DNA from 2 places in the Caballeronia sp. HLA56 genome. Region 2 is predicted to be linked to the other one. Evidence: riboswitches for the same ligand, from Rfam matches in the RefSeq annotation. Region 2 holds a riboswitch; the other holds the start of a gene.
What was found. A riboswitch is a leader RNA that binds a small molecule or an ion and turns the genes downstream of it on or off. The one in region 2 is predicted to bind thiamine pyrophosphate.
Positions count from the first base shown of each region.

Region 1: it holds a riboswitch for thiamine pyrophosphate, as region 2 does, so the genes downstream of both, ACYQ47_RS23370 (FAD-dependent oxidoreductase) here and thiC (phosphomethylpyrimidine synthase ThiC) in region 2, are expected to answer to the same signal.

Region 1 covers NZ_BAAHOB010000005.1:818,534-823,860, forward strand. Annotated here, with positions in the region: gene ACYQ47_RS23360 (glutamate synthase subunit beta) at 1-604, shown strand, start outside; gene ACYQ47_RS23365 (ABC transporter ATP-binding protein/permease) at 740-2,482, opposite strand; TPP riboswitch at 2,730-2,857, shown strand; gene ACYQ47_RS23370 (FAD-dependent oxidoreductase) at 3,060-4,202, shown strand; gene thiS (sulfur carrier protein ThiS) at 4,221-4,418, shown strand; gene ACYQ47_RS23380 (thiazole synthase) at 4,445-5,254, shown strand; gene thiE (thiamine phosphate synthase) at 5,251-5,327, shown strand, end outside.
Region 2 covers NZ_BAAHOB010000005.1:2,417,864-2,423,190, reverse strand. Annotated here, with positions in the region: gene ACYQ47_RS30890 (hypothetical protein) at 386-931, opposite strand; gene ACYQ47_RS30885 (glycine zipper domain-containing protein) at 1,139-1,351, opposite strand; gene thiC (phosphomethylpyrimidine synthase ThiC) at 1,572-3,503, opposite strand; TPP riboswitch at 3,681-3,820, opposite strand; gene ACYQ47_RS30875 (EamA family transporter) at 4,122-5,060, shown strand.

The DNA.
Region 1 (5,327 bases), 1.6 Mb from region 2:
GCAACTGGTCGCGAAGGGCAAGCATGTCGTCGTGATCGGCGGTGGCGACACGGGTTCGGATTGCGTCGGCACCTCGAACCGGCATGGCGCTAAGGGCGTGGTGCAGTTCGAACTGCTCGCGCAGCCGCCCGAGGAAGAGAACAAGCCGCTCGTGTGGCCGTACTGGCCGATCAAGCTGCGTACGTCGTCGTCGCATGAAGAGGGTTGCGAGCGTGACTGGTCGGTTGCGACGAAGCGTTTCGAAGGCAAGAACGGCAAGGTCGAGAAGCTGATCGCGGTGCGCGTCGAGTGGAAGAACGGCAAGATGCAGGAAGTGCCGAACAGCGAGTTCGAGCTGAAGGCCGACCTCGTGCTGCTCGCCATGGGCTTCACGCAGCCGGCTTCGCCGGTGCTGGATGCGTTTGGCGTCGACAAGGACGCGCGCGGTAACGTGCGCGCCTCGACCGAAGGTGACAAAGCGTATTACACGTCGGTGGACAAGGTGTTCACCGCGGGCGATATGCGGCGCGGTCAGTCGCTCGTGGTGTGGGCGATTCGCGAAGGGCGTCAGTGCGCGCGGTCGGTGGACGCGTATTTGATGGGCAGTAGCGAATTGCCGCGATGAGAGAGCGGGGTTGATGGGACGAAAGGGCGGACCTTTGGGGTTCGCCCTTTTTTGTTGGCGGGGTTATGCCACCAAAAAAAAAACCGCACCCACAATTGCTCGCGGATGCGGTTCTTCCTTCAGCAAGAGACGGAATCAAGCCTCCGCCATCGTCCTCTCTATCTCGATCCGATAATCATGGAACAGCGCCACCGACTCCCGGTGCGCAACGCTCAAAATCGCCGCCTTCGGCAAACGTTCGACGAGCGTGTTGTAGATATGCAGTTCGTTATCCGCATCGAGGGCGCTGGTGGCTTCGTCGAGGAACAGGAAGTCGGGCTTGTGCAGCAGCACGCGCGCGGCGGCAAGACGCTGTTGCTCGCCCGGCGACAAGCTGCGCGCCCAGTGCGCATTTTCTTCCAGGCGGTCGCCATACTCGGCCAGATTGCACAGACGCAGCGCCTCGCGCGATTCCTCGTCGGTGAAGGTGCCACCCGGCGACGGATAGCTCAACGCCGCGCGCAGCGTGCCGATCGGCAGATAGCTCACTTGCGGGATAAACAGCATCTTCGCGTCGACGGGTGCGTCGATACTACCGTCGCCAAACGGCCAAAGGCCCGCCAGAGCCCGCATCAGCGTGCTCTTGCCCGCGCCCGACGGCCCGACTATGAGCCAGCGCGATCCCGGTTCTATCGTCACATCGCCCACGCGCGAAAGCGGCGTGCCATTCGGCAACGCGAGCGCAAGCCCCTTGGTAGTCAGCGCTTTCGTGCTCGTGTAATGCAGGTTGATACCGCCATGCGCCGTTGCCGGCGACGTTTCCTCGCGGATATGCGTCGAGCGCATCACACGCTTGAATTCGCGCAGACGATTCACCGTGGCGCGCCATTCGACCAAGGTCGAGTAACTGTTGATGAACCAGGAGAACGAATCGCTGACCGTGCCGAACGCCGATGAAATCTGCATCAAGACGCCGAACGAGAACGCGCCCGCGAAGTAACGCGGCGCGGCAACCATGATCGGGAAGATGATGGCGATCTGTCCGTAGAAACTGAGCACGAAGGTCATGCGCTTCGTGTACTTCATGATCATCCACCAGTTGTCGCGAATGCGCTGGAAAATGGTCTTCGCGTTGGCCGTCTCGGTGGCGATGCCATCGTAAAACGCGATCTGCTCGGCATTCTCGCGCACGCGAATCAGCCCGAAGCGGAAATCGGCCTCGACCTTCTGTTGCTGGTAGTTGATCGACACCAGCGGATGCCCGACCTTCTGGATGATGACCGAGCCGATGATCGCGTAAAGCGCCGCCGCCCAGACCATGTAGCCGGGAATGACGAGCGGCGTGCCGAATGCCGTGATGGTCAGCGCGCCCGCGAGCGTCCACAAAATGGTGATGAACGTGACGAGCGTGACGAGCGTGGAAAGCAGATCGAGCGACAGAGACAGCGTGGTGGTCGCGAAGGATTGCAGGTCGTCGCTGATCCGCTGGTCGGGGTTATCGGCGAGACGGTCGCGTTCTATGCGGTAAAACGCGCGGTCGCCGAACCACTGTTCGAGATACTTATTGGTCAGCCACTGGCGCCAGCGGAAGCCGAGCATCTGCCGCAGATACCGCCCATAAACCGCGAGCAGAATGTACGCGAAGGCGAGGCCGGTGAAGACCAGCAGAAGGTGCGGAAAGTCGTGGACGTTCTTGTTCTGCAGCGCGTTGTAGAACGCCGCGCTCCAGCTGTTGAGCCGCACGTTGATCCATACGACCGTCATGTTGATCGCGATGATGGCAACGAGCAGACCCCATGCGAAGCCGCGCTCCTCCGAGACCCAGTAGGGCTTGATGAGGCTCCACGCAGAGACCGTGTCGGCTTGTTGCTGCGTGTTTTCCGGTTGAGAATTGGCCATGACCTTCCTGATGATATGCCGGTCCGAGTTACGAATGGACGCACCGCGCCGCGATACTCGCACGAGCAGCCTCTTTCCTGTCCCGAAGATTGTTCAGAGGTTCCCTTAACTGCCGCTTAATTCCGTGCTCATTCGCACAACCATGCGGAGAACCATGCTCGCGGCATTGTGCCAGAGTGCCGACTGAGGCGACCAAAGGCGGGGATCCCGGTTTGCAGCGGCTTTGGCTTTCATGGTCTAATGATCTTCGACGAAACAGGGGTGCTTCGCGCGCGACGTCATCGAATTATCGGTGTGCTGGCGCGGCGAGGCTGAGAGAGACCCTTTGCACCCGATCCGGGTAATACCGGCGAGGGAAGTTTCCGGAGAACGCGCGGCCGTCGCGCCTTTCCTCCAGGTTCTTCCATCATCTTTCTTTTCCGCCTGGCGCGCGTTGTTTGCGTTGCCGCTGCCGGGCCGGTCTCTCCTCTGCAAGTTTTGTCTTCGCGTTCGTGCGTTTGCTGCACGGCGTTATCAGTCGTGGATAAGACCGGAGCGGCGCCCAGCCTCGTTTCGATCTACAGGAGACATCGGAAAAGTGAACACGATCGATCAGCCCGCCGCGCGCCGGCCAGACTTCGCCGTCATCGGCGGAGGACTCGTCGGGCGGCTCGTGGCGTGGCAACTCGCGGGCGCGGGCCACGGCGTCGCGCTATACGAGCGCGGCGACGCGGCGGGCACGCAGTCGGCTGCGTGGGTGGCCGCCGCGATGCTCGCGCCGCTCGCCGAGGCGACGAGTGCGGAGCCGCTCGTCGTCGAACTCGGCGCGGCGTCGCTGGAACGCTGGCCGGGTCTCATCGCCGAGTTGCCCGAGCCGGTTTACTTTCAGCGCAACGGCACGCTCGTCGTCTGGCACGGCGCGGATCGCGCGGAAGCGCCGCTGTTCGAACGCAGGCTGCGCGCCAACGCGCCTGCAAGCTTGCTCAATGGCGGCTTCGTCAAGCTCGCGGGCGCGGAAGTCGCGCAAGCGGAACCCGCGCTCGGCACGCGTTTCGCGCAAGGCTGGCTGCTGCCGCACGAAGGTCAACTCGACAATCGTCAGGCGCTTCGAGCGCTCGCGGCCGGACTTACGGCGCGCGGCGTGCGCACGCACTGGAATTCTCCGGTCGATGCCATGCCCGACGCGCGCTGGATCATCGATTGCCGTGGGCTGGGCGGGAAAACGGCGTGGCCCGCGTTGCGTGGTATTCGCGGGGAAGTGGCGCGCGTGCATGCGCCGGGCATCGGGTTGTCGCGGCCGGTGCGGCTGCTGCATCCGCGTTATCCGCTGTATATCGCGCCGAAAGAGGACGATCTTTACGTGATCGGCGCGACCGAAGTCGAAGGCGAGGACATGTCACCCGTGAGCGTGCGCTCGGCGCTGGAACTGATGAGTGCGGCGTTCGCGGTGCATCCGGGTTTCGGCGAGGCGCGCATCCTCGAACTCAATTCTCAGTGCCGGCCGACGCTGCCGGATCATCGGCCGGCCATCGTCTGGGACGGGGCGCGGACCGTGCGCGTGAACGGCCTGTATCGGCACGGCTTCATGATCGCGCCGGAAGTCGCCGATGCCGCCTGCGCACTCGCCCAAGCCATCGCGGGCGGAACCGTCGCGGACGCCGCATCGTTCGCGGATTATCGCGGCGGCGCGCGCTGGTCCGAACTTCTGCATAGCGAACCGGCCATCGCGGCCGCGCTCTAGTCATCGAAAGTCAAAGCCATGAACATCCACATCAATCAGCGCGAATTCAGTCTGACCGATGCCGCCACCGTCACCGACGCGCTCGCCGCATTCGGCGCAAAACCGCCGTTCGCGGTCGCGCTCAACGGACAGTTCGTCGCGCGCGGCGAGCACGGCACGAAGACGCTTCGAGCCGGCGACAAGCTCGACGTCGTGTCGCCCGTCGCGGGCGGCTGAATCTATCGAATCCGAAGGATCGAATCATGACCTCACACACCGCCGCCCATAGCCTCACGCTCTACGGCCAGACGTTCCCGAGCCGTGTGCTGCTCGGCACATCGCGTTATCCGTCGCTGCAATCGCTTTCGGATTCCATCGATGCCGCGCGGCCCGGCATGGTGACCGTCGCGCTGCGCCGTCAGTCCGAGACTGGCGAGGCCGGTTTTTTCGATGTCCTCAAGCGTCACGGCGTCGCGCTGCTGCCAAACACGGCGGGCTGCCATAGCGTCGATGAAGTGCTGACCACCGCCTACATGGCGCGCGAGGTTTTCGACACGCCGTGGATCAAGCTGGAACTGATCGGCGACGACTACACGTTGCAGCCCGACCCGATCGGCCTCGTCGAAGCGGCGGGCAAGCTCGTGCGCGACGGCTTCAAGGTGCTGCCTTATTGCACCGAGGATCTCGTGATCGGCCGCCGTCTCCTCGATGCCGGCTGCGAGGCGTTGATGCCCTGGGGCGCGCCCATCGGCACCGGCAAGGGCGTGACCAATCCCTACGGTCTGCGCACGTTGCGCGAGCGGCTGCCAGACGTGCCGCTGATCGTCGATGCAGGCCTCGGCGTGCCCTCGCATGCGTGCCAGGTGATGGAGTGGGGTTTCGACGGCGTGCTCTTGAACACCGCCGTGTCGCAGGCGACCTTTCCGTCGCAGATGGCGCGCGCGTTCGCGCTGGGTGTCGAAGCCGGACGCACGGCGTTTCTCGCCGGTCCGATGGCCGAGCGCGACAGCGCGCAGGCCAGCACGCCGGTCGTTGGCATGCCGTTCTGGCATCAGGACGGAGGTGCTGCATGAGCTTGCTCGGACACGAAGTTTTCTGGCCGCCGGCGGATGAGTTGACCGAAGTCGCCGAACGTATCCGCGCGCG
Region 2 (5,327 bases):
TGTTCGTTGTGCGGCGCTGGAATCAAGACGCGATGCCGGCACTTGGCGAAATACCCAGAGCGCGAGCAGCCCAAGGGATGCGACCATCCACAGCAGGAAAAAAGCGAAGGCCATCATGTCCAATCCCCGAGAACGATAGGTAACGCTTGGGCTGACACCCGCGCGGTCCAATAAGTAGGGATACCATTTAGCGATAATCGTGCCAAAGCACCGGCGTAATCCGCCAGGGCCTTGTCGGATAAGGAAAGTGGCCGATCGTACAGAGTGGCAAGGCAAGCGAATTGCGTCTGCATTGCCGGAAAATGTTTCAGAGTTGTTACTTTTGTCGGTAATAGCGGCGCAGAGTGCGACATCGACGCCGCATTCGAGCGTGGTGTTTCCTTATTCAATGGCCATGGCCGCCACCGCCATGTCCACCGCCGCCTTGCCAACTGCCACCGCCGCCGTGCCATCCGCCGCCACCGCCGTGCCATCCACCGCCGCCGCCATGCCATCCGCCGCCATAGCCGCGTCCCCAGCAACATCCGCCGCCGCCCCAGTAGCCGAAGCCGATCGACACCGACGGATAACCGTAGCCGTAATAACCGGGGTAAGCAGCATATGCGGGATAAGCGGCGTAAGCGGGATAAGGTGCGTACGCGTAAGGATAGGGATAAGCCGGCGCATACGGCGTGCTCGTATAGATCGTCGAGTAGTCGACTGTCGGCGCGGCCACTGCGTACTGAGCTTGCGACGGCGCGTTAGCGGCACTGACGCCCGAAGCACCTTGCGCCGGTAACGCGAACTCACGTTGCGTATAGGCAGCGGGAACCGGCGGATAGTAATAAGCGGGGTAGTCGGGATACGGCAGGTAGCATCCGCCGAGAAGCAATCCGGCAGCAAGCGAAGCGGCCGCTGCCCTGTAACCGAAGATGATGCGCGGGGAAATCATGATGCTGCTCCTTGCTTGCGGCTTGCCGGACTCTACCTATGCGATTGCGAGGAAGGGTCCGTTAAGAAGGAGCTTACTCGATCGTTGCGGCGTGCGCGTCGCGCGTCCGCTAACAAACCTCGGCGTGTATCAATCCTGAAACAGCCCTCGATCGAAGCGGCGGCAAGCATCGCTGCTTGCCGCATAAGATGACTGTGGATCGCCCGCTTACTTCCCGACTTGATTGCCGATAACCCCGCCTACTGCCGCGCCCCCCAACGTCGATAACGCGCTTCCGCCGATCACGGCCCCACCCGCGGCGCCAACACCAGCGCCAACAGCCGTATCGCGTTGACGCGTCGTCATGTTGTCGCAGGCCGTGAGTCCGGCGAGAAGGGAAACGACCACTGCTGCGGCGCCGATTTGTTTGATGATTTTCATGTCGACTCTCCAGAACGATTGATCAATGAAACGGCCGCGGCTTTGCCCACGCGTCCTGCCGTTCGATCACGATCTGGCTTTCATCGACGGACGCCGCAACGTTTTTTTCGCCGGTTCGTTCGTTTATCAGCAGGAAAGATGCCCGAAACGGTGCACGCGCGCGCCATGCAAAAACGGCCTGCAAGGAAGCACAGGCCGTTGCGTACAGTCAGCGTTTGCTTCAGGTCGGCTGATAAATCTCCGCGCCCTTCTTCACGAACTCGATGGCCTTGGTCTGCATGCCCTTGGCGAGCGCATCGCTTTCGGAGACGCCTTGCTTGGCCGCGAAGTCGCGCACGTCCTGCGTGATCTTCATCGAGCAGAAGTGCGGGCCGCACATTGAGCAGAAATGCGCGACTTTGGCGGAATCCTTCGGCAAGGTTTCGTCGTGAAACTCGCGCGCCTTGTCGGGATCGAGGCCGAGGTTGAACTGGTCTTCCCAGCGAAACTCGAAGCGTGCCTTGGATAGCGCGTTGTCGCGCACCTGCGCGCCTGGATGACCCTTCGCCAGATCGGCCGCGTGCGCCGCGAGCTTGTACGTGATGATGCCGGTCTTCACGTCGTCCTTGTTCGGAAGTCCGAGATGCTCCTTCGGCGTGACGTAGCAAAGCATGGCGGTGCCGAACCAGCCGATCATCGCCGCGCCGATGCCCGAGGTGATGTGATCGTAGCCCGGCGCGATGTCGGTGGTGAGCGGCCCGAGCGTGTAGAAGGGCGCCTCGTCGCACCATTCCAGCTGCAGGTCCATGTTCTCCTTGATGAGCTGCATCGGCACATGGCCGGGGCCTTCGATCATCACTTGCACGTCGTGCTTCCACGCGATCTGCGTGAGTTCGCCGAGCGTCTTCAGTTCGCCGAGCTGGGCTTCGTCGTTCGCGTCGTAGATGGAGCCGGGACGCAGGCCGTCGCCGAGCGAGAACGAGACGTCGTACTGCTTCATGATCTCGCAGATGTCTTCGAAGTGCTCGTAGATAAAGCTTTCCCGATGATGCGCGAGACACCATTTCGCCATGATCGAGCCGCCGCGCGAGACGATACCCGTCATGCGGTTGGCCGTCAGCGGCACGTATTGCAGGCGCACGCCCGCGTGAATGGTGAAGTAATCGACGCCTTGCTCGGCTTGCTCGACGAGCGTGTCGCGAAAGATTTCCCAGGTCAGGTCTTCGGCCTTGCCGTTGACCTTTTCGAGCGCCTGATAGATCGGCACCGTGCCGATCGGCACCGGCGAATTGCGGATGATCCACTCGCGCGTCTCGTGAATGTGCTTGCCCGTGGACAAGTCCATCACCGTGTCGCCGCCCCAGCGGATCGCCCAGGTCATCTTGTCGACTTCCTCGCCGATCGACGAACTCACCGCCGAATTGCCGATGTTCGCGTTGATCTTCACGAGGAAGTTGCGCCCGATGATCATCGGCTCGCTTTCCGGGTGATTGATGTTCGCGGGGATGATCGCGCGGCCGCGCGCCACTTCATCGCGTACGAACTCGGGCGTGATGGCCTTCAGGGCGTCCTTGTCGAACGGCACCGCGCCGAACGACTGGCCGGGATGCTGACGGCCCATCATCGCGGCGAGCTTTGCGCCGTTCGGACCGCTCGTCTTGAGGCTTTCGAGGTATTCGGCGCGGCGCTGATTCTCGCGAATGGCGATGTATTCCATCTCCGGCGTGACGATGCCCTGCCGCGCGTAATGCATCTGCGACACGTTCTTGCCGGGCGTCGCGCGTCGCGGATGACGATGCAGATCCGGGAAGCGCAGCTCGGCCGTTTTTGGATCGGCGGCGCGCTCGCGGCCGAATTCGCTCGAAAGACCCGCGAGTTCCTCGGTGTCGCCGCGCGCTTCGATCCAGCCGGCGCGCAACGCGGGCAAACCGGAGCGGATGTCGATCTTCGCGTCCGGATCGGAGTAGGGGCCGGACGTGTCGTACACGTACACCGGCGGATTCTTTTCGCCGCCGAAACTGTCGGGCGTGTCGGACTGCGTGATCTCGCGCATCGGCACGCGGATGTCGGGCGTCGAACCCGTCACGTAGACCTTGCGCGAGTTGGGCAGCGGCGCGATGGCGGCTGCATCGACGATGGCGTTTTCGGACAGGAACTTGGGATTCGCATTCATGTGCTGTTTCTCCTTTTCAGTCGCAGGGACGGTAATTGACAGCGAGCACGCGGGCGATCGAATGAACGACGAACAAACGAACGCCGGCGAGCTCGGCTGATTCAGGAGCTAGACAGGGAGGAACGAGATGGAAAGGTGCGGGCCCGAGAAGACGTGGCGCGTGAGAGAGATACCGTGCGCCGAGGCCCGAACGCTTCCCTGCGCTGGCATTATCCAGATCAGGTTCAAAGGGTATTTCTCACCCACATTGCACGGGCCATTCAGTCGACGCAGCCGGACGAATCGCGATGTGCAACGCAGGACCCCCGCGTTAGCAGGCGTCACCATACATCGTGGCGTGGCATCTTGGCAACCGTTCGCGAAGTTTGCGCTGAAGCGCAGGCGCTTACTGCATAATGGCGAGCGCGCGATTTTCGGTACTTACCCGGATGTCGTCAGCAGTCGCCCCGCCTGTCGCTTCCGCACTTCTTTCGCTCCGTCATGCCGTCCATCGTCAGTCCCGCCTCGTTCGTCACCTGGCGCGCGCGTTCTTCAAGCTCATGCCCCGTTCGGTCGATTGGCGGCAGTCCCCATTGCAAGTCTCTTGCCCCGATCCGGGCGCGCTTCGCGGAGTAATGCATGTCTGCCGTACCTCCGCGTCTGCCGCTCGGTTTTCCCGACCGCTTTCCGTTTCGCGCTCCTCGCAGCCTCAAGGGACGCGTCGCGCTCGCGTTGGCCGTCGTTTATCTCGTGTGGGGATCGACGTATCTCGGCATTCACCTGGCGCTCGAATCGTTTCCGCCGCTCATGCTCGGCGGCCTGCGTAACCTGTGCGCTGGCGTCGGTCTCTTCGTGATTGCCGTGCATCGCAAGGCGGTGTGGCCGACGGCGCGTGAAGTACGTAATGCAGCGATCGTCGGGACTTTGCTCGAAGGTTTGTCGAGCGGGATGATGGCTTACGGCATGCGCACGGTGGGAACCGGCACGGCTGCCGTGATGGTGGCTACCGTGCCGCTCTTCGCGACGATCTTCACCGCGCTTGCCGGGCGCAGTGTGGCGAAGGGCGAATGGTTTGCGGTGGCGCTGGGTCTCGTGGGTATCGTGTTGCTCAATCATGGCGATCCCTCGCCGAGCTCGACCGTCGGCACGCTTGCCATCTTGTGCGCGGCAATTTTTTGGGCGGGCGGGGCGCATCTGGCAAGCCGTCTCTCGCAGCCTTCCAATCTGCTGATGTCGACTGCGTTGCAGATCGGGCTTGGCGGGCTTATCGCGACTGTCATCGCGTTCGTGTCAGGCGAGCGCCTTGGCCCAGTGAGCATGGGCGCGGGGTTTTCGTTCTTGTATCTCGTCGTGATCGGTTCGATGGCCGCGTATGTCGCTTATAACTTTCTCATTCGGAACACGAGCACGATTGTCGCGACGAGTTGTCTTTACGTGAATCCGGTCGTCGCGGTTTTATTGGGCGCTTTGTTGCTCGGGGAAATCATCACGCAGTGGACGGTTGTCGCCACGGTCGTGATTTTGATGAGCGTTGCGTTGTCGTTCTGGTTTGATTATCGGCGGCGCGGGTTGATTTGAGCTGCACGCCTTCCGCCTTTCCTTTTGTAAAAACCTCCTCCGCGCGCTGCATTCGCTCGTATCCGGCGCCGCTTTAGTCGGCCTTCCAGCTCGGCCCGAGCAATTCTTCTAACGAATAACAAAGCCTTGCGGCGCAAGGCTTCCCGTCATATCTGCCGCCTCTGCGCACCGATGCAGGGCATGCGCATTGCTCAATGCCGTCACCCTCGAACGACAGTTTCATCGGCATGACACGAAAGCCTGTCGTTCAAGGGAATAGAAGCAAAA